One region of the Arsenicicoccus sp. UBA2120 genome, then DNA from elsewhere that is predicted to be linked to it. Evidence: riboswitches for the same ligand, from Rfam matches in the RefSeq annotation. Region 1 holds a riboswitch; the other holds the start of a gene.
The links. Region 1 has a riboswitch for cyclic di-AMP ahead of B2P18_RS06140 (transglycosylase family protein). Riboswitches for the same ligand answer to the same signal wherever they lie in the genome.

Region 1 (17,242 bases):
CCGGCATACGGGTTGTTGCTGTTGTCGGTCATGATCACTCCTCGTGATGGCTTCACGCGAAGCATAGGACCGGCAGGGCGCCCCTCGTGCGTGAATGCCCCCAGGTGATCACGATCTGTGACGAGTCAGTCGTCCAGGTGCGCGACGACCGGCATCTCCACCGTGTCGACGCCGACGACGGTCTCCTCGACCGGCTTGGTCGGCAGGATCGTCAGGATGTAGTCGGCCATCGCCTGCCCGATCGGCACGTCGTGGCCGTTGCGCTCGGAGAGGTACCACCGGTGCTCGAGCAGCTCGTGGAAGAGCTCGGCGGGCTCGAGCTTGCCGCGCAGGTCGGCGGGGATGGCGCGGGTGATCGGCAGGAAGATCTCGTTGAGCCAGCGCGTGGCGGTGATGGCCTCGTCCTCGCCCTGCACGTCCAGCGCCGCGCGATAGGCGTCGAGGTCGTTGAGCAGGCGGCGGGCCTGGTTCTCCTCGACGTCGAGACCCGTCAGGCGCAGGAGGCGGCGGCTGTGGTGACCGGCGTCGACGACCTTGGGCTGGATGCGCAGCGTGGTCCCGTCGATGTCGGTGGACATGGCCAGCTCGTCCACGTCGAAGCCGAGCTGGTTGAGCTGTCGGATCCGCTCGTCGACGCGCCACCGCTCGCCGACGTTGTAGGACTCGACGCCCGTCAGCTCGTGCCACAGCTGGGTGTAGCGGGCCATGATCTGGTTGGAGATCTCGACGGGGTCGTTGCCCTCGGGCAGCAGCCCGCCGGCCTCGAGGTCCATCAGCTCGCCGGCGATGTTGACCCGGGCGATGTCGAGGTCGTGGTCGCGCTGCCCGTCGGACAGCCGGTCGCGCAGCTCGCCCGTCTCCGCGTCGACGACGTACGCCGCGAAGGCCCCCGCGTCGCGCCGGAAGAGCGTGTTGGACAGCGACACGTCGCCCCACCAGAAGCCCTGCAGGTGGAGGCGCACGAGCAGCACGGCGAGGGCGTCGATGAGGCGGGTCGCGGTGTCGGGGCGCAGGGTCTGGCTGAACAGCGCGCGGAACGGCAGGGAGTACTGCAGGTGGTGGGTGATCAGGCAGGAGTCGAGGGGCTCGCCGTCGGCGCCCACCCGTCCGCTGACCACGCCGTAGGGGCGCACGCACGGGATCATGAGCCGGTTGAGCGCACGGAGCATGTGGTACTCGCGGAACGCGATCTCGTCCTTGATCTCCTTGATCGCGATCACGCCCTCGGGGGCGCGCAAGAACCGCACGATGTGCCGGGAGATGCCGCGGGGGAGCGCAGCCAGCCGCTCCTCGGGCCAGTCCTCCAGGGGGGTGGACCAGGGCAGGTCCAGCAGGGCGGGGTCGGGGCGGACCGCGGTGATCTCGAGCGCCATCCCCCCATCGTGGCAGAACACCCGGTCCGGCGTCGGTTGCCACATCTTGGCGGGCGAGACGAGCCTCGTCGCGGCGCGACCGGGGGGTCTAGGTTCAACGGCACACACCGCCGTATGCCGAGGAGGGCCACCGTGATTCGCATCCGTGAGGCAGCGTGCGCGTCTGCACCACCGGGGCCTACCGCCCCTTCACCTACAAGGACCCACGGACGGGTGCCTACAGCGGCATCGACGTGACCATGGCGCAGGACCTGGCCGCACGGCTCGGCGTCAAGGTCGAGTGGGTCCCGACGACGTGAAAGACGCTCATGCCGGACTTCACGGCTCGGTGCGACACCGGGATGGGTGGCATCTCGATCAGCACCGACCGGCTGCAGCAGGCCTTCTTCACCGAGCCGTTGCTGACCGAGGGCAAGACGCCGATCACGTTGTGCAGCAAGGTCGCCAACTACGACACCGTGGCGGAGATCAACAGGCCCGGCGTCCGGTCGATCACACCCATCGGCGGCACCAACGAGAAGTTCGCGGTCAAGCACTACCCGCAGGGGAGGATCATCCGGTGGAAGGACAACAACACGATCTTCGACGAGATCATCGCGGGCCGGGCCGACGTCATGACCACGGACGCCTCCGAGACGGTGTGGGTGGCGTCGACGCACCCGCAGCTGTGCGCGGCTGTGCGCGGTGCACCCCGACAAGCCCTTCGACTTCTCCCAGAAGGGCTATCTCCTGCCGCAGGGCGACGTCGTCTGGGAGGAGGTCGTGGACGGCTGGCTCGCGATCGCCAAGCGGGACGGGACCTACACAAAGGCCGCCCAGCCGTGGTTCAAGGACAAGCCCCTCACCCCGGCGCCCTGACCGTAGGGTCGACTGCCGCGAGCGGCGGCCGCCCCGCTGTGGGGTGACCGCCGCTCGCGCTGGGGATCCGCCTGGGTCGGTCACATCCGCCTGGCGTGCTAGCTCGGGTGGATGTGACTACCTGAGGTGGGTCAGTCGTTGAGGCGCAGGCCCGACTCGCTGTCGAACAGGTGGATGTGGTCCGCCTTGGGCGCGAAGAAGACCTGCTCGCCCTTCATCGGGGGGCGGCGGCCGTCGACGCGGGCGATGATCTGGCCCGAGCCGTGGGCGTCGTCGGTGGAGCCGTAGACGTAGGCATCCGCGCCGAGCTCCTCGACGACGTCGACGGTCACGGGCAGGCCCTCGTTGGACAGCTCGAGGTCCTCGGGACGGACGCCCATGATCACCTTGCGGCCGGCGTCGTTGAGCGCGTCGCGGGGGACCGGGGTGGTGTGCTGCCCGAGGCGGACCCCACCGTCGGCGACCGGGACCTCCATGATGTTCATGGCGGGGGAGCCGATGAAGCCGGCGACGAAGACGTTGTCCGGGTGGTCGTACATGCGGCGCGGGGAGTCGCACTGCTGCAGGATGCCGTCCTTGAGGACCGCGACGCGGTCGCCCATCGTCATGGCCTCGACCTGGTCGTGGGTGACGTAGACGGTGGTGACGCCGAGGCGACGCTGCAGCGAGGCGATCTGCGTGCGGGTCTGGACGCGCAGCTTGGCGTCCAGGTTGGACAGCGGCTCGTCCATGAGGAAGACCTGCGGGTTGCGGACGATGGCGCGGCCCATGGCCACGCGCTGACGCTGGCCACCGGACAGGGCCTTGGGCTTGCGCTCGAGGTACTGCTCGAGGTCGAGGATCTTGGCGGCCTCCTCGACGCGCTTGCGGATCTCACCCTTGTCGACGCCGGCGATCTTGAGCGCGAAGCCCATGTTGTCGGCGACGCTCATGTGGGGGTAGAGCGCGTAGTTCTGGAAGACCATCGCCACGTCGCGGTCCTTGGGGGAAAGGTTGGTGACGTCGCGGTCGCCGATCCAGATCTTGCCGCCGTTGACCTCCTCGAGGCCGGCGAGCATGCGCAGCGACGTGGACTTGCCGCATCCGGAGGGACCGACGAGGACGAGGAACTCGCCGTCCTCGATGTCGATGTTGAGCCGGTCCACGCTGGGCTTGTCGTTGCCCGGGTAGAGACGGGTTGCGTTGTCGAACTTGACCGTTGCCATGGTCTGCCTTCCTTCACCGGCAGGAACGTGCCGGACGATCCGTTGTAAAGGGGGTCCTGGAACCCGGCGGGCTCCAGGAGGCGATCCGGCGTTGCCGATGAGGTGGCGGACGTCGTTGTCGCTCGGGCCAGTATGCAACAGGTTGCAGCTCTGTCGACCTGCTCTGACCCTGATCTAGGGGGCTGCAACGGTTTAGGACCGTTCTAGACCCGGGTTCCCTGCAACTTCTTGCAAACCACCGGGCGATGCTGCAAGATCTTGCCAACGCGCACTTCGCGTGAGACCAACATCAAGGGAGATGACATGCACAAGCGTGCATTCGGGCCCGTCGCCGTCGTCGGTGCCTCAGCTCTGCTCATGACCGCCTGTGGCGGCGGTGGCGCCACCACGACCTCGTCCAGCACCACGCCTGCCGGTTCGGCCTCCGCCTCGTCCAGCGCTGGTGCCACGGCCGCCGCACCGACCACGATGAGCACCAAGGACGCGGCGCGCGACGCCAACGCCGACCTCGTGATCTGGTCCGACGCCGACCGCGCCCCCGCCGTCACCAAGTACGCGCAGGCCTTCGGCGAGGAGAACGGCGTGAAGGTCGCCGTCCAGATCGCCACCGACACCCGCCAGCAGTTCAAGGACGCCACCAAGGTGGGCAAGGGCCCGGACATCGTCGTGGGCGCCCACGACTGGGCCGGTGAGCTCGTGCAGAACGGCACCGTGAGCCCGATCCAGCTCGACCAGGCCACCCAGGACAAGTTCCTGCCGCAGGCCATGGCCGGCACCAAGTTCAACAACCAGATCTACGGCGTCCCCTACGCCATCGAGAACATCGGCCTGCTGCGCAACACCGCGCTCGCCCCCGACGCCCCCAAGACCATGGACGAGCTCGTCGCCAAGGGCCAGGAGCTGGTCAAGGCCGGCAAGGCGACGCAGCCGCTCATCCAGTTCGTGGGCAAGAAGGGCAACGCCTACTACTCCTACCCCTACCTCTCGGCCTTCGAGGGTGGTGGCATCTTCGCCAAGGGCGCCAACGGCGACTACGACCCCAAGCAGGTCCTGGTCAACAGCGCCGGCTCGGTCAAGGGCGGCGAGGTCCTCGCCAAGCTCGGCCAGCAGAAGGTCCTGTCGACCAACGTCGACGACACCAACATGGACCAGCTGTTCGGCACCGGCAAGGTGCCGTTCATGATCACCGGCCCCTGGTCGGTCCCCCCCGCCAAGAAGGCCGGCGTCAAGTACGCCATCTCGAACCTCCCGTCCCTCGAGGGCGGCAGCGCGATGAAGCCGTTCAGCGGGGTCCAGATGTTCTACGTCTCGGCCAAGGCCAAGAACGCGCAGATGGCGCAGGAGTTCGTCACCAACTACGTGCCGCGCAAGGACCTCCAGCTGGCGCTCTTCGAGGCCGGGCAGCGCCCGCCGGCCCTCAAGGAGGCCTACGACGAGGTCGCGGCGTCCAACCCGGACATCAAGGCGTGGTTCGAGGCGGGCAAGGACGGCGCTCCGATGCCCAACATCCCGGCCATGAACGCCGTGTGGGAGCCTTTCGGCCTCGCCACCGCCGACATCATCTCCGGCAAGGCCCAGCCCAAGGCTCGCCTGGACGCCGCTGCCAAGGAGATCACCACCAACATCGCCAAGGGCTGACCGAGCCCCGCATGACAGGTATGCCGGCTCGCGCCCTGCGGGCCGGCATGCCTGCACCACCCCCTTTACGACGACGTACTGGTTAGGACCCTCCTATGTCTCGGACCTCGGCCCCCGCGCTGGTCCTGAAGTGGGGTGGCATCGCGCTGGCGATGGCGCTCGTCTTCTGGATCGCGACGCGCATGTCGGCCCAGGGCATGTGGCTCGGCGTGAGCACGGTGGCCTTCGTCGGCCTGTGCATCCTCGCGGTCTACGCGACCCGCCGTGCCGTGCCCATGAAGTACCTGCTCCCCGGAATGCTCTGCCTGCTGGCGCTGCAGGTGTGGCCCATCATCTTCACGATCATGGTGTCCTTCACCAACTACGGTGACGGTCACCTCGGCACCAAGGACGAGGCGGTCAAGCAGATCGTCGCCAACTCCGTCCAGGTCGTGCCTGGCTCGACCCGCTACAAGGCCAGCGTGGCGGTCAAGGAGGGCACGGACCCCACGACGGGCGCCCTGTCCCTCCTGCTGACGGACCCGCAGGGCAAGAGCGTCGTCGGCGACGTGAACGGTCTGACGGACCTCGCCGACAGCGACGTCGAGAAGTCGGCGCTGGGCAAGATCACGAAGGCCAAGGGCTACACGGTCCTCACGGGCCGGCAGGCCAACGCGCGGTCCAAGGACCTCGGCCAGTTCGCCGTCCCCAGCAAGGACGGCAGCGGCATCAAGATGCAGGGTCTCTCGGCGGCGTACGAGGGCCGGGCGACCATCACCTACGACGCCGCCTCGGACACGCTGACGGACACCAAGAGCAAGCTGACCTACAAGCCCCAGGACAGCAAGTACGTCGCGACCGACGGCTCCGGCCAGTCCTTCTCCCAGGGCTGGCAGGAGAACGTCGGTACCAAGAACTACGCGACGATCTTCAGCGACTCCACTATGCGCTCCGGGTTCCTCAAGATGTTCGTCTGGAACATCATCTTCGCGGGCGGCACGGTCATCTCCACCTTCGTCCTCGGGATGCTGATCGCCCTGCTGTTCAACTCGCCCAACCTCAAGGGCAAGGCGGTCTACCGCACCCTGCTGATCCTCCCGTACGCCATCCCCGTGTTCGTGACCGCGCTCCTGTGGCGAGGCATGTTCAACCAGGACTACGGGCTCATCAACACCCTGACCGGCCTCAACATCGACTGGATCGGGGACGGGTTCTGGGCCAAGGTCGCCATCCTGATCACCAACCTGTGGCTGGGCTTCCCGTACATGTTCCTGCTGTGCACCGGTGCGCTGCAGTCGATCCCGAGCGACGTCAAGGAGGCCGCCAAGATCGACGGGGCAGGCTCCTTCCAGACCCTCACGCGGATCACCATGCCGCTGCTGATGGTGGCCGTGGGACCGCTGCTGATCGCGTCCTACGGCTTCAACTTCAACAACTTCACCCTCATCTACCTGCTCACCGAGGGCGGTCCCTTCGAGGGGGGCAGCGCGGGCATGGGCAGCACCGACCTGCTCGTGACGTACGCCTACCGCCTGGCCTTCTCGGGCGCGGCCCCCAACTACGGTCTCGCATCCGCCGTGGCCGTCGTGATCTTCGCGCTCGTGGCGATCCAGGCCCTGCCCGGGTTCCGCGCCACCAAGTCCCTGGAAGAGGTGCAGTGATGAGCCAGCTGAACCCCGGAACGAACAGCACGGCCGGCGTGGGAGACGTCCGCGGCCCGGTGGCGGCCACCCTCCCCCCGGAGGAGAAGCAGCAGCTCACCAAGCCGCGGGCAGGCGGGGCCGAGGGCGGGTCCCAGTGGTGGCGACACGTGCTCGGCATCATCGCCCTCGTCTGGGCGCTGTTCCCGATCCTGTTCCTCGTCTCCGCGGCCCTCAACCCGTCGGGCCAGCTGGCCTCGTCGGACCTGATCCCGCGACACTTCTCGTTGGAGAACTTCAAGTCCCTCGGCGCGGACCCGAGCCGTCCTTACTGGAGCTGGTTCAAGAACTCGGTGCTGATCTGCGGTGTCGGCGCGCTCCTGTGCACCTTCATCTCGGCGTGCGCGTCGTACGCCTTCTCGCGCATGCGCTTCCGCGGGCGTCGTGAGGGCATGCTCGGCCTGCTCCTGCTGCAGCTCTTTCCCGCGACGCTCGGGCTCGTGGCGATGTACATCACCTTCGCCAAGATCTCCGACGTCATGCCGGAGTTCGGGCTCAACACCTCGTGGGGCCTCATCCTGGCCTACCTCGGTGGGGCCATGGGCAACGTGTGGCTGCTCAAGGGCTACTTCGACACGGTGCCCAAGGAGATGGACGAGGCGGCGATCGTGGACGGCGCCAGCCACGCGCGGGTCTTCTTCACGATGATCCTGCGCCTGGCCATGCCGATCCTCGTGACGGTGTTCATGATCACCTTCGTCGGACTGTTCGGCGAGTTCATGCTCGCCAGCGTCTTCCTGACGGACGTCGACAACCAGACCCTGGCCGTCGGGCTCCGCGCCCTGTCCAAGGGACGTGACGCCAACGAGAAGTTCGGCTTCTTCGCCGCCGGCTCGCTGCTGTGCTCCCTTCCCGTGATGGCTCTGTACGCGCTGTTCCAGAAGCAGCTCGTCGGCGGCCTCACCCAGGGCTCGGTGAAGTGACCCGGGCCCTCACCGAGGACACCGTCGTGGTGGGGCTGCTCGACCAGCCCCACCACGACGGCTCACCGCTGTACGTGTCCACCCAGGCCCCGGCGCTCGGCCAGACGGTCCAGATCCGGCTGCGGGTGCCAGCGCCCGAGGACGCCTCGGACCGCGTCACGACGGTGCACGTCCGCACCACCCCCGACGGTGAGAGCCGCTACGTCGACGCTGTCGTGGTCCACGAGGACGAGCACGAGACGTGGTGGCAGGCCGAGGTGGTCGTCCACAACCCCGTGACGGGCTACCGCTTCCTGCTCTCCGGCGGACCCGCCGGCTACCAGTGGCTCAACGGCACGGGTCTGCACGACCGCGACGTCCCGGACGCCGCGGACTTCCGCCTGGTCGCGACCGACGCCCCGCCGCCCGAGTGGGCGCTCGACGCCGTCGTCTACCAGGTCTTTCCCGACCGCTTCGCTCGGTCCGCCGGGGCGGACGCGCGCCCCACGCCCGAGTGGGCCGTCCCCGCCCGCTGGGAGGAGCCGGTCACGCGGGACCGTCGCATCATCGGCGACCAGCTCTACGGTGGCGACCTGGACGGCATACGCGAGCATCTCGACCACCTCGAGCGCCTCGGCGTGGACGTGCTCTACCTGACCCCCTTCTTCCCCGGACGGTCCAACCACCGGTACGACGCCGACACCTTCCAGCACGTGGACCCGCTGCTGGGCGGCGACGACGCGCTGGCCCGGCTCACCCTCGAGGCCCACCGGCGCGGCCTGCGCGTCCTCGGGGACTTCACGACCAATCACACCGGCGCTCGGCACGAGTGGTTCGAGACCGCTGTGGCGCAGCCCGACTCGCCGGAGCGCTGGTTCTACCTGTGGGGCGACGACGGCGGCTACGTCTCCTGGCTGGGCGTCCCGTCGCTGCCCAAGCTCAACTACGACAGCGACGAGCTGTGGCGTCGCGTGCTCGTCGACCCCGACGGCGTCGTGCGGCGCTGGCTGGCGCAGCCCTACGCCCTGGACGGGTGGCGCGTCGACGTCGCCAACATGACCGGACGTCACGGCGCCCAGGACCACAACCACGCCGTGGCCCGCGAGATGCGCAGGGCCGTGGACGAGGCCGCGCCGGGGTCGCTCCTGGTCGGTGAGCACGTCCACGACTTCAGCACCGACATCCGTGGGGACGGGTGGCACGGTGCGATGAACTACGCGGGATTCACGCGGCCCGTGTGGACCTGGTTGCGGGACAAGGGATTCGCCCCCAAGTTCCTCGGATCTCCGCTCAGGGTGCCCCGGCTCGGGGGCGAGGCCGTCCGCGAGACGGTGGACGACTTCATGGCGCAGTCCCCCTGGACCGTGCGCGCCCACTCCTTCACCCTGCTCGGGAGCCACGACACCACTCGTGTCCGCACCCTCGTCGGCGAGGACGCCCGGCAGGTGGTCGCCGCGGCCGGGCTGCTGCTGACGATGCCGGGCATCCCGATGATCACCTACGGGGACGAGGTGGGCATGGAGGGTGACTCGGGCGAGGACGGACGCCGACCCATGCCGTGGGACGAGTCCTGCTGGGACACAGACATCTTCGAGGCCTATCAGGCACTGGTGCGCCTGCGGGTCGACCACGTGGCGCTGCGCCGAGGTGGTCTGCGGTGGGTCCACGCCGACGGCGACTCGCTGACCTTCCTGCGGGAGCACCCCGACCAGACGGCCCTGGTGCACGTGTCCAGGGGCGCCCACGCCCCCATCCGGCTCTCGACGCGTCACCTCCCCGGCGTCGAGGCGGCGGTCGCGGCATACGGCACCCGCCTGGGTCGCGAGGGTGGCACGATCACCCTCGCGGCGGACGGGCCGGGGGTGTCGGTGTGGGTCTGGCCCGGAGCTCCGGAGACGCCCTGGTGACGCGGGCCGTCACGACGCCGGCACCCACCCGACTGACCGTCCTCGAGGGAGACCACATGCGACCACCACGCCTGGTGGACATCGCCGCTCACGCCAAGGTGAGCGAGGCGACGGTCAGCCGTGTCCTCAACAACAAGCCCTACGTCGCGGAGTCGACGCGTCAGTCGGTGCTGACGGCGCTGGACGTGCTGGGCTACGAGCGGCCGCTGCAGCTGCGGCGCAAGACGGCCGGCCTCGTGGGCCTCATCGTCCCCGAGCTCGACAACCCGATCTTTCCCGTCCTCGCGCAGATCATCGAGACGGCGCTCGCGGTGCACGGCTACACCCCGGTGCTGTGCACCCAGACGCCCGGCGGCATGCACGAGGACGACTACACCGAGATGCTGCTCGACCGCGGCGTCGCCGGGATGATCGTGGCCAGTGGGCAGCACGCCGACACGACGACCAGCCCGGACCGCTACCAGCGGCTGCGCGACGCCGGGCTGCCGCTGGTGCTCGTCAACGGCTACTACCCGGGGATCGACGCGCCGTTCCTGTCCAACGACGACGTGGCGTCCATGGAGCTCTCGCTCACCCACCTGATCCAGCTGGGGCACACCGAGATCGGTCTCGCCGTCGGTCCCGAGCGCTACGTCCCGGTGATCCGCAAGATCGAGGGCTACCGCGCGGTGATGGCGAGGCAGCTGGGCCGCACCGACGTCGACTCCCTCATCGAGGCCACGTTGTTCAGCGTCGAGGGCGGTGCGTCTGCCGCGACCCGACTGATCGGCAAGGGGTGCACGGCGATCGTGTGCGGGTCGGACCTGATGGCGCTCGGGGCGATCCGCGCGGCGCGGGCCCGCGGGCTGCGGGTCCCCGAGGACGTCTCCGTGATCGGCTACGACGACTCGGCGCTGATGGCCTTCACCAACCCTCCGCTCACCACCGTGCACCAGGCGGTCGTGACGATGGGGGAGGCCGCGGTGCGCTCGCTGCTCGACGAGATCGCCGGCAACCCCGTGCCGCGCACCGAGTACCTCTTCCAGCCGGAGCTGGTCGTCCGCGCCTCGACGGCCCCGGCCGCGCGCCGCCCCCCTGCAGGTCCCGCTCCTGCAGGATCGTGAGTGTCTCCTCCACGATTCTTGGAGGAAACCCTCACGATCTGGGGCCTTGGGGAGCTTGGGGGAGGGGCTCAGGCCGTATGACGGGCCCGCGCCTCGACCAACGCCTCCAGGACCTCGGCGGCCTCCTGCGGTGACGCCACGCGGTGCCGGGCCACGGTGTCGCCCTCGCCGACCTTGAGGGTCAGGTCGGCGTCGCCGAGCCGGGCGAAGGCCCGCTCGTCGGTCACGTCGTCGCCGGCGTAGTAGACCGCGTCCGCTCCGCACCACGCCGCGAGATCGACCAGGGCAGAGCCCTTGTCGCTGTCCACGACCGAGAGCTCGACCACGCACTTGCCGGGCATGACGTGGGCCTTGGAGTGCTGGGACGCCATGGCCACGGTGTCGGCGGTGGCCGAGTCGGCCACCGACTGCTCGACGCCGCGCGTGTGCAGGACCACCGCGGCGGGCTTGCGCTCGATGCGGGTGCCCGGGTGGGCCTCGACGATCGCCGTCAGCGCCGCGTCGAGCGCCCGCAGGGCCATGGTCTGGGCGTCGCTGAGCGCATGGACGCCGGCCTCGGGGCGCGAGGTCTGGGCGCCGTGGCTCCCGACCAGCACCACGCGCTCGTCGTCCGGGAGGTCAACCAGGCCGGTCAGGGCGCCGAGGGTCTCGAGGTCCCGTCCGGAGACGGCGGCCACCGTGGTTCTCGGCATACGAGCCAAGGCGCGCAGCGCCTCCACCGTGCCGGGCAGGGGGCGGGCCGCCATGGGGTCCTCGACGAGCGGCGACAGGACGCCGTCGAAGTCCGTCGCCACGACGATCGTTGCGCGAGAGGCGAGCTCGTCGATCGCTGACTGCAGCTGTGCGTCCATCGTCAGCGCCCGTCCTTGCCGTCACGGCCGTTGCCGTCGCGCTCGTCGCGCTCGTCCCGCTCGTCGCGCTCGTCCCGCTCGGACCGACGCTCCGCCTCGCGCGCGGCCTGGGCGCCACGGGCGTCCTCCTCGCGCTGGGCCCGCTCCTCCTGCTCGCGCCGCTGCGCCTGCTCGGTCTGCGGCCCGTGCCGTGACGGCTTGTGCGGGGCGGCCTCGAGGGCGTCGAGGAAGGCAGAGGCCCAGTGCTGCACGTCGTTGCGGCGGACCCGGCGACGCAGGGCCTTCATGCGGCGCGAGCGCTCCTGGGGGGAGGAGTTGATGGCGTCCATGATCGTGCGCTTGAGGCCGATGACGTCGTGCGGGTTGACCATGAAGGCCTCGCGCAGCTCCTCCGCGGCGCCCGTGAACTCCGAGAGCAGCAGCGCCCCGCCGTTGTCGTGGCGGCACGAGATGTATTCCTTGGCAACGAGGTTCATGCCGTCGCGCAGCGGCGTCACGACCATCACGTCCGCGGCGAGGAAGAGTGCGGCGAGCTCCTCGCGGCCGTAGCCCTGGTGGAGGTACTCCATGGCGGGGGAGCCGATCGCGGAGTAGTTGCCGTTGATGCGCCCCACCGCGCCCTCGACGTGCTCCCGCAGGTCGATGTAGGCGTCGATGCGCTCGCGGCTCGGCGTCGCGATCTGGATGAAGGTCGTGTCGGCGCCGTCGAGCGAGCCGTCCTTGAGGAGCTCCTCGTAGGCCTTGAGCCGGTGCCGGATGCCCTTGGTGTAGTCGAGCCGGTCGATGCCGAGCAGGAGCGCGCTCGGGTTGCCGAGCGACTCGCGAATCTCCTTGGCACGCTTCTTGATCTCGGGGCGGCGGGACAGCTCGTCCATGCTCGAGAAGTCCACCGAGATCGGCACCGCGGCGGCGCGCACGTCGTGCCCGCCGGTCGCCTTGCCGACGTGGATGACGTCACCCTTGACCGTCATACCGAGGTAGCGACGGCAGGCGCGCAGGAAGTTCTCGGCGTCCCCGGGGCGCTGGAAGCCGAGGAAGTCCGCGCCGAGCAGACCCTCGAGGATCCCCTGGCGCCAGGGGAGCTGTCCGAACAGCTCGACCGGCGGGAAGGGGATGTGGTCGAACCAGCCGATCCGCAGGTCCGGTCGCAGCTGACGCAGGAAGGCCGGCACGAGCTGCAGCTGGTAGTCGTGCACCCAGACCGTCGCGCCCTCCTCGGCGACCTCGGCGAGGGTCTTGGCGAACCGCTCGTTGACCTCGCGGTACTGATGCCACCACTTGCGGTGGAACTGGGCGGGGACGATCACGTCGTGATAGATCGGCCACAGCGTGTCGTTGCTGAATCCTTCGTAGTAGCCCTGGATCTCGTCCTCGGACAGGGGCACGGGATGCAGCCGCATGCCCGCCTCGTCAAAGGGCTCCGGCGCCTCGCCGGGCTCGCCGGCCCACCCCACCCAGACACCGTCGCGCCCGCTCATGACGGACTCCATGGCCGTCACGAGGCCGCCGGGGCTGCGGTGCCACTCGACCTGCCCGTCCTCGCCGACGACGCGGTCCACGGGGAGGCGGTTGGCTGCGATCACGAAGTCGTACCGTGCGGCGGTGTCCGCCATGGTGCGATCAGCTCCTCTGGTGTCGCCCGGGTCGTCGTGGTGCGCCTGGGCATCCTGGCGTGCGGGCCGGGTGTCGTATGACGGGCCGACGGGCACGCCGGTCCTGCACCTACCCGGCGCAGTGCCACTCTAGGCGGGGGTCCCTCTGGCGCGCGCGGGGGCAGGGGCCTAGGGTCTCGACATGAAGATCTCCGACGTGGTCAAGTCCAAGGGCTCCGACGTCGTCACCATGCGACCGGACGCCACCGTCGGCGAGCTGCTCACGCTCCTCGCCGACCACAACATCGGCGCGGTCGTCGTCAGCGACGACGGCACGAGCGTCTCCGGCATCGTCAGCGAGCGCGACGTGGTGCGGCACCTGGGCCGGTCCGGGGCCGGGGTCCTGCAGGAGCCGGTCTCCACGATCATGACCGTCGAGGTGCACACCTGCTCCTTCGGCGACGAGATCGAGGACCTCGCCGGGTCGATGACCGCGCGCCGCATCCGCCACGTCCCCGTCATCGAGGACGGCCGGCTCGCGGCGATCGTCACCATCGGCGACGTGGTCAAGCACCGGATCAGCCAGCTGCAGGACGAGCGCGACCACCTGGTCGGCTACATCAACCAGTAGCAGCCAGTAGTAGCCGGACCGTCACCCCGGGCGGCGGGTGGTCTCAGCGACGGTTCACCACGAGCACGTACCGTGGAGGGCATGAGCACGTCGTCGACCACGCCGCCCGCCGGGCTGCCCGCGGCCTACGACACCCTCGGTCCCTATCGCCTGGCCGGCCTGCTGGGGGAGGGCGGCATGGGTGTCGTCTATCTCGGCCTGGACCGCGCGGGCCGGGCCGTCGCCATCAAGGCCCTGCGCCCGCACATCGCCGGTGACCCCGACGCGCGGGCCCGGTTGGCGCGCGAGGTCACGACGCTGGAGCGGGTGCAGCACCCCCGCGTGGCTGCGGTGCTCGACGCCGATCCCGAGGGGGCGCGGCCCTACATCGTGACGCGCTACGCGCCCGGGCCGCCGCTCGACGACTACGTCACCGCTCACGGACCGTTCCGTGGCGAGGCCCTGCTGCGCCTGGCGCGCGGGCTGCACGAGGCGCTCGGCGCCATCCACGCCGCCGGTGTGGTCCACCGCGACCTCAAGCCCGGCAACGTGCTGGTCGTCGACGACGACCCGGTGGTCATCGACTTCGGCATCGCGCACGTCGCGGACGACGTGCGGCTCACCAGCACCGGGCTCGTCATGGGGACCCCCGGCTATCTCTCCCCGGAGGTGCTCGAGGGCGCGCCGGTCACCGAGGCCACGGACTGGTGGGGCTGGGCGTCCACCCTCGCGTATGCCGCCACCGGCGCCCCGCCGTTCGGGCGAGGCCGGGTCGACGTCATCCTCGACCGCGTGCGGTCCGGGCAGCACGACCTCACGGGGGTCGACGAGCGGATGCGACCGCTGCTGGCCGCGGCGCTCGCGCCCGACCCCGCCCACCGGCCGTCGGCAGGCACGGTGCTGGCTGCCCTGGAGCAGCTCGCGCACGGGGAGGCCCCGCACCTGGCGACCGGCCCGAGCGGCCGCACCGAGGTGCTCCCCGCCGTGACCCAGACCATCGCGCCGCCCACCGAGTCCCTCGCTGCCCGAACGGAGCTCGCGGGACAGCAGCCACCGCGCCAGGGGTCGACGCGCGTGATGCCGGCCGTCCCGCTGGGTGGTGCCGCCGGCGGTGCGGCAGGGCTCGCCGCGGGTCTGGCAGGCGAGGGGCAGGCGGGTCGGCCTCTCGCCGGAGCGTCGCCCTACGCACCGATCCGTCGCACGCCGCGGATGGCGCCGCCGGCCTCGGCACCGCCGAGCCTGGCGCCGTCGCGTCCTGCTGCCTCGGTCCACCCCGCGGGCCAGCCCGTCGCCCAGACCTTCCCTCCCGCTGCTGCGACGACCCCGCCTGGCGCCGGGGGATCGGCATACGGCCTGGAGCCCCGTCAGGACCAGCGGCCGCCGGTGCCGGTGGGAGACCCGCGCGTCGGCAAGCCGGCCCGCACGGCCCAGCTGATCGGCCTCACCGGAGCCGTCGCGGCGCTGGCTACGACCTGGCCGATGATCGCCGTGGGGCTGGCGCTGGTGTGGTCGGTGCTGGCGCGCACGGTCGACCGTTCGGTCACCGCGACCGTGCTGCGGCGCCACGAGGCGGGCGGGGCGCGCGGGACCGACGTCGCGGTGGCGGTCGCCCGCAGCCCCTTCCAGCTGCTGGCCGCCGCCGTGAGTACGCTCGCCACCGGGCTGCTCGGGATCCTCGTGACCGTGGCCGTGATGTTCGCGGTGTCGTTGGGCAGCTCGCTCGTCGGTGTCCCGCAGGCGCCGACCGGGGCCGTGCCGCTGGCGGTCGGAGCCCTCGTGGGGTGCTGGTCCTGCTGGTGGGGCGCGGGCGGGGTGTCGCTGCGACGCGGCTCGCGCATGCTCATGCGAGGCCTCACCCCGGGGCAGCTCACCCGGGAGATCGTGACGGCGCTGCTCGTGGCCGCCGTGCTCGGGCTGGGGCTGTGGGCGCTCCTGCGGCACGGCGTGCCGGTGTGGTGGCCGCTGCAGGGCGACCCGCTGACCGGCCGCACGGTGGACTGGCAGTTCTGAGGTCCGAGCCGGCGCCGCGCGGGTGATAACACCCCTGGTCGGCGTCCAGGTGGGGTGGAGACGTCGTCGTCCCGATCCACCAGGTGGGGGGTAAACACGCCGAGACGGGGGCCTGGGTTTGGGATCGCCGGCGCGACGTGCCTATGGTCGACGAGCGCCGTAGGCCGACGTCCGCAGGACCCGGTCGAGGTGTGTCGCGGGGGCCATCCCCCGTCTCGGGGCACAACTGTATAGACCCGAATTCACATGTAGGACATGCCCGCTGCGCCGAGCAGCACCCGACGGGCATCGTCGCCGGACACCATCCATCGTCCGGGTCCTGGGGTGCTGGTGGAGGACCCACTCACGAGCTGCGAGAGCAGCGTGTGCCGACCTGCGCGAGCAGGTCTTGGGGTGAAGCCGCTACTGCGGCCGGACACCTGACCGTCCGAACCCGACAGCTCACTTCACAGGCGTCGTCAGGAAAGGATCTCTGTGCGCTACGCACCTCGTCACGCCATCTCCTCGACCCGTCGCACCGCCCGCTGGGCCACGACGGGCCTCGCCACCGCTGCCCTCACCGTCGGCGGCGGCATCGCCACCGCCGGCAACGCTCAGGCCGCAGACGGCGTCTGGGACCGCGTCGCTGCCTGCGAGTCCGGCGGCAACTGGTCCATCAACACCGGCAACGGCTACCAGGGTGGGCTGCAGTTCAAGGGCAGCACCTGGCGCGCCTACGGCGGCTCCGGCTCGGCCGCCTCGGCGTCCAAGGCCGAGCAGATCCGGGTCGCCAAGCGCGTCCTGGCCGCTCAGGGCCCCGGCGCCTGGCCCGTCTGCTCCCGCAAGGCGGGTCTGACCCGCAGCGGCGGCGGCGCCGACAGCAGCAGCCCGGCCACGACCTCGCGCGCCTCGCGCTCCACCGAGCGCAAGGTCGTGTCCTCCTCGGAGCCGCGCAGCACCAAGCGCTCCACCTCCAAGAAGGTCGTCGAGCAGGCCGCGCCGAAGCGCGCGACCACCAAGCGCTCGACCACCAAGGCCACCTCGCAGGGCTCGGCCTCGTCCTACCCCGGCGCCAGCGCGTTCGTGCTGGGCGACAAGGACGCCGCGGTGACCCTGCTGGGCAAGCGCCTGCAGGCGCACGGCTTCGGCAGCTTCTACAAGGTCGGCGCGGGCCCGACGTTCACCCAGGTGGACAAGGCGGCGGTCGCGGCCTTCCAGAAGTCCCTGGGCTGGAGCGGCTCCGACGTGAGCGGCTACCCCGGTCCGGTCACCTGGGCCAAGCTCATGGCCCCGGCCAGCTGACGCGAGCCTCAGGCACGCATCACCTCACGTGTGGGGGTCGACCCGATCGGGTCGACCCCCACACGCTTGTGCGCGTCCGAACATGTGGTTTCCGACGCGAACTGACACGCTCACGACGTAGATGTGACGCATCCCACAAAGACGCACCGTACGTAACGGAAACAAGGGGACATCCGGGACTAGAGCGGACCATCACGGGGGCGATTGGTCACTGTGAGCGACCACCACCGAAG
Region 2 (3,728 bases), on a different contig from region 1:
CGGCGTGGCGCGCCGCCGTGGAGGGGGCCGCTCATGGCCCCGACGGCTCCGGACAGGCAGGCCGCCGCGTCGGCGCCCGTGGAGGCGATGACCCGGGCGGTCAGCGCCGAGGGGTTGAGGCCGTGCTCGGCCACCGTGACCCAGTAGCTGTCGACCGCCCCCACGTGCCGCGGGTCGGGGTCGCCGCGCCACCGGATCATGAACCGCTCGGCGATCGAGCGGCCGCGGTCGACCTCGCGCTGAGGGACGGCGGGCAGGTCCTCGCCCCGCGCGGACTGCGCGATGAAGGACATGGCCATCACCGAGGCCCGGGCGAGGTCCTCGCGGGCCTGCGTCGCGTCGATGTCGAGCAGCGGGTGGAAGCCCCAGACGGGGGCGAGCTGGGCGAGGGCGCTCTGCACGTCGACCCGCACGTCACCGGTGCGCACCGGCAGCGGGAAGGGCTCGGCGGGCGGCAGGCCGGGGTGCAGCGCCTCGTCGACGAGCAGCCCCCACACCTGCTCGAACGGCACGTGGCCGACGAGCTCGCGCAGGTCGACCCCGCGATAGCGCAGGATGCCGCTGTCGCGATCGGCCTCGGCGATCTCGGTGACGAAGTCGGCTGTGCCGCCCACCTCGCGGTCACCCACCCGTGCGCTTGACCCGCGGCGTCATACGGCGTCTGGGGGTCGGCCGGACCCGCTTGTCGAGGTCGTAACCGTCGATGAGGGCCTGCAACGTCTTCTTCTTGCTCGTCGGGTGCGAAGCGACGGGCGTGTCCCCGTTGAACACGACGAAGAGCCGCTGGTCCCCGTCGAAGACGGTGAGGACCGAGCCGTCGACGAGGTGGTGGGCGTGCTCGAGGGCGCGCCGGCGGGCGCTGCTGCGCGCCACCTGCCGCTCGGCGAGCTCGCGCGCGGGCTCCTTGCCGTGCTTGACCGCCTCGTAGACGATCGGGCCGTACTTGACGCCGAGCTTGACCAGGTTGTTGACGGCGCCGACCTTGCCTCGTGCCATGACGGACCTCCTCAGGACGCGGTGACCGGGTCAGCCTAGTCTCGGGGTATGACGCAGAACGACGTGACCGACCCGCGGGCGACGGACGAGCAGGGCCAGGGGACGCGCGGCGCGGGGGTGCAGGGCATCCGGCGGGTCGACTACGCCGGCACGGGTCTGGACGAGGCGACGCTGGGGGACAGCCCCTGGTCGCTCGCGTCGACCTGGCTCGCGGAGGCCGTCGCCCACGACGCGTCCAGCGGCGGGCACACCGAGCCCGACTGCCTCGACCTGGCCACGGTCGGTGCGGACGGCCTCCCGGACGTGCGTCCCGTCCTGATGAAGTTCTTCACGCCCGCCGGTCCGGGGTTCATCACCGACAGCGGCTCCACCAAGGCGCGCCAGATCGGCGAGCAGCCGCGGGTGGCGGCGACGCTGCGCTGGTCCGCGCTCTACCGCGTCATCAGGTTCCGGGGTCGGGCGGTGCCGCTGGACGGGGACGAGCTCGAGGGCTACTGGCGCACCCGGCCCTGGGGCTCCCAGGTCAGCGCCTGGGCGTCCGAGCAGTCCTCGCCGGTCGACGGCCGGGAGGAGCTGCAGCGGCGGTATGCCGAGCAGGCCGCCCGCTTCACCCGTGACGGTGAGGAGGCCGAGATCCCGATGCCGCCGTCCTTCTGCGGCTGGCGGATCGCGTGCGACCAGATCGAGTTCTGGGCCGGTCAGCCGTCGCGCCTGCACGACCGCATCGCCTACGAGAGGGTGGGGGAGGGCGACCTCGACGACGCCGCGTCCTGGCGGCGGCACCGCAAGATGCCCTGATCTGCCCGATCCTGCCCGTCCTCGTGCCGGGCGGCGCTGCGTCGTGCGCGGCGCAAAGCAAGTCCACAGGCGCGCGTGGCAGGCTTGACCCGTGACTGACCTGATCGACACGACCGAGATGTACCTCCGCACGATCTACGAGCTGGAGGAAGAGGGCGTGAAGCCCCTGCGCGCCCGCATCGCCGAGCGACTCGGTCACGCCGGGCCGACGGTGTCCCAGACGGTCGCCCGCATGGAGCGGGACGGTCTGCTGCACGTGGCCGGCAGCCGCGAGATCGAGCTGTCCGCCGACGGTCGGCTTCGGGCGATGCGCGTGATGCGCAAGCACCGCCTCGCCGAGCGCCTGCTCCTGGACGTGATCGGCCTGGAGTGGGAGCACGTCCACGACGAGGCCTGCCGCTGGGAGCACGTGATGAGCGAGCGGGTCGAGCGCAAGATCCTCGGCCTCATCGGCGACGACCACGTCTCGCCGTACGGCAACCCGATCCCCGGTCTGGACGAGCTGGGGTCGGTCGGCACGGACGGCAAGGACCCCGGACTGGTCCCGCTGCACTCCGTCGTGGATGGTTCCGTGACCTCCGTCACAGTCACGGTCCGTCGGATCGGCGAGCCGGTGCAGGTGGATCACGAGGCTCTCGGCCTGCTGACGGCCGCTGGAGCGCTGCCCGGTGGCCGGGTTCGGGTGACCTCGGAGGGCGACCGGGTGATCGTCGTGGGCGTGAATTCCACTGACTCGCAGGGGGTTTCGCTCCCGGTGGATGTGGCGAGCCATGTGTTCGTGGACACCGTGACGTCCGACTGAGAGTGGTTATCGCACGCATGTGTGTCCGGTGCGGGCACTAGCAGCCGTACCCACGGAGGGCGCCTGTGATTCACCTGCCTGTGATCTGAACGTGACAATCCCGGGGGTGTCCGTTACCTTCTTTCACGGCCCTTCTCCCCCTGGAGGGGCTGCAGCAGGAGACGCCGAGTCCTGTCACTTCTGCTGTTCTGCTTATTCCGCTGACAGGAGCGGGGGACCCACCTTGGCGCGCAAGCGTCCCGGGGTGAAGCCACGAGAGTGGCCGGGCCATACCTTTCCGCCCGAACCCGACAGCTAACTTCGTAGGCGTTCGAGAGGTCAACTGTGTCCATTAGCACCCCCGGTCGGCACCGCGCTGCCGACGTCTCCTCCGCCAGTCTCCTGATCAAGGCGGCCAAGCACGCCGCCGCGCCGGCCACCAAGGTCGCGGGTGTCGTCGCCGCCACCGGTGGCATGGTCATCGCCGCGTCGATGCCCGCCACGGCCGCCCCGGCCGCTGCCGCTGCTCCGGTCAGCGTCGCTGCCCCCTCCGTCGCCGCCGTCGGCCAGCTCGGCCGCGTCTCGCTCGCCGGGGTCAAGAAGTCCAAGCTCAAGAAGGTCCGCGGCACCGTCACCAAGCGCACCGCCGTCAAGCGCAAGAAGGCCACGGTCAAGCGCAAGCGCTACTCGACCAAGCGCAAGTACACCCGCACCTCGCGCACCTACCGTCGCACCGCGGTGCGACGCGTCAACCGCACCTACACCCGCGCCTCCCGCACCGCCGTGCGCCGCACCGTCGCGCGCAAGGTCGTCAAGAAGGCCGCCAACCCAGCTCCGCGCGCCGTCGCCGGCGGTGGGGTGCTCCGCACCGCCGCGAGCCTGTCCGGCATCTACTACCGCTACGGCGGCACCACCAGGGCCGGCTTCGACTGCTCGGGCTTCACCAGCTATGTCTTCCGCGCCAACGGCAAGTCCATCCCGCGCACCGCTGCCGCTCAGCAGCGCGCGACCCGTCGCGTGTCCTCCCCGCAGCCCGGCGACCTCGTGTTCTTCGGCTCCCCGGCCTTCCACGTGGGCATCTACGCCGGCGGCGGCATGATGTACGACTCGCCGCGCACCGGCCGCACCACGGGCCTGCACAAGATCTGGAGCA

Region 2: linked by a shared signal. The riboswitch ahead of B2P18_RS18515 (C40 family peptidase) and the one ahead of B2P18_RS06140 (transglycosylase family protein) in region 1 are both predicted to bind cyclic di-AMP.

The regions. Positions count from the first base shown of each region.
Region 1 covers NZ_DCYC01000042.1:4,035-21,276, reverse strand. The annotation lists gene B2P18_RS06210 (RDD family protein) at 1-32, opposite strand, end outside; gene B2P18_RS06205 (DUF4032 domain-containing protein) at 126-1,373, opposite strand; gene B2P18_RS18875 (transporter substrate-binding domain-containing protein) at 1,529-1,672, shown strand; gene B2P18_RS06195 (hypothetical protein) at 2,058-2,231, shown strand; gene B2P18_RS06190 (ABC transporter ATP-binding protein) at 2,363-3,436, opposite strand; gene B2P18_RS06185 (sugar ABC transporter substrate-binding protein) at 3,740-5,074, shown strand; gene B2P18_RS06180 (ABC transporter permease subunit) at 5,170-6,714, shown strand; gene B2P18_RS06175 (sugar ABC transporter permease) at 6,714-7,676, shown strand; gene B2P18_RS06170 (glycoside hydrolase family 13 protein) at 7,673-9,562, shown strand; gene B2P18_RS06165 (LacI family DNA-binding transcriptional regulator) at 9,619-10,665, shown strand; gene otsB (trehalose-phosphatase) at 10,734-11,516, opposite strand; gene B2P18_RS06155 (alpha,alpha-trehalose-phosphate synthase (UDP-forming)) at 11,519-13,129, opposite strand; gene B2P18_RS06150 (CBS domain-containing protein) at 13,311-13,739, shown strand; gene B2P18_RS06145 (serine/threonine-protein kinase) at 13,821-15,728, shown strand; cyclic di-AMP (ydaO/yuaA leader) riboswitch at 16,011-16,198, shown strand; gene B2P18_RS06140 (transglycosylase family protein) at 16,203-17,009, shown strand.
Region 2 covers NZ_DCYC01000109.1:27,240-30,967, forward strand. The annotation lists partial or broken gene B2P18_RS18495 (citrate synthase 2) at 1-614, opposite strand, end outside; gene B2P18_RS18500 (hypothetical protein) at 622-996, opposite strand; gene B2P18_RS18505 (pyridoxine/pyridoxamine 5'-phosphate oxidase) at 1,045-1,794, shown strand; gene B2P18_RS18510 (metal-dependent transcriptional regulator) at 1,886-2,596, shown strand; cyclic di-AMP (ydaO/yuaA leader) riboswitch at 2,776-2,920, shown strand; gene B2P18_RS18515 (C40 family peptidase) at 2,921-3,728, shown strand, end outside.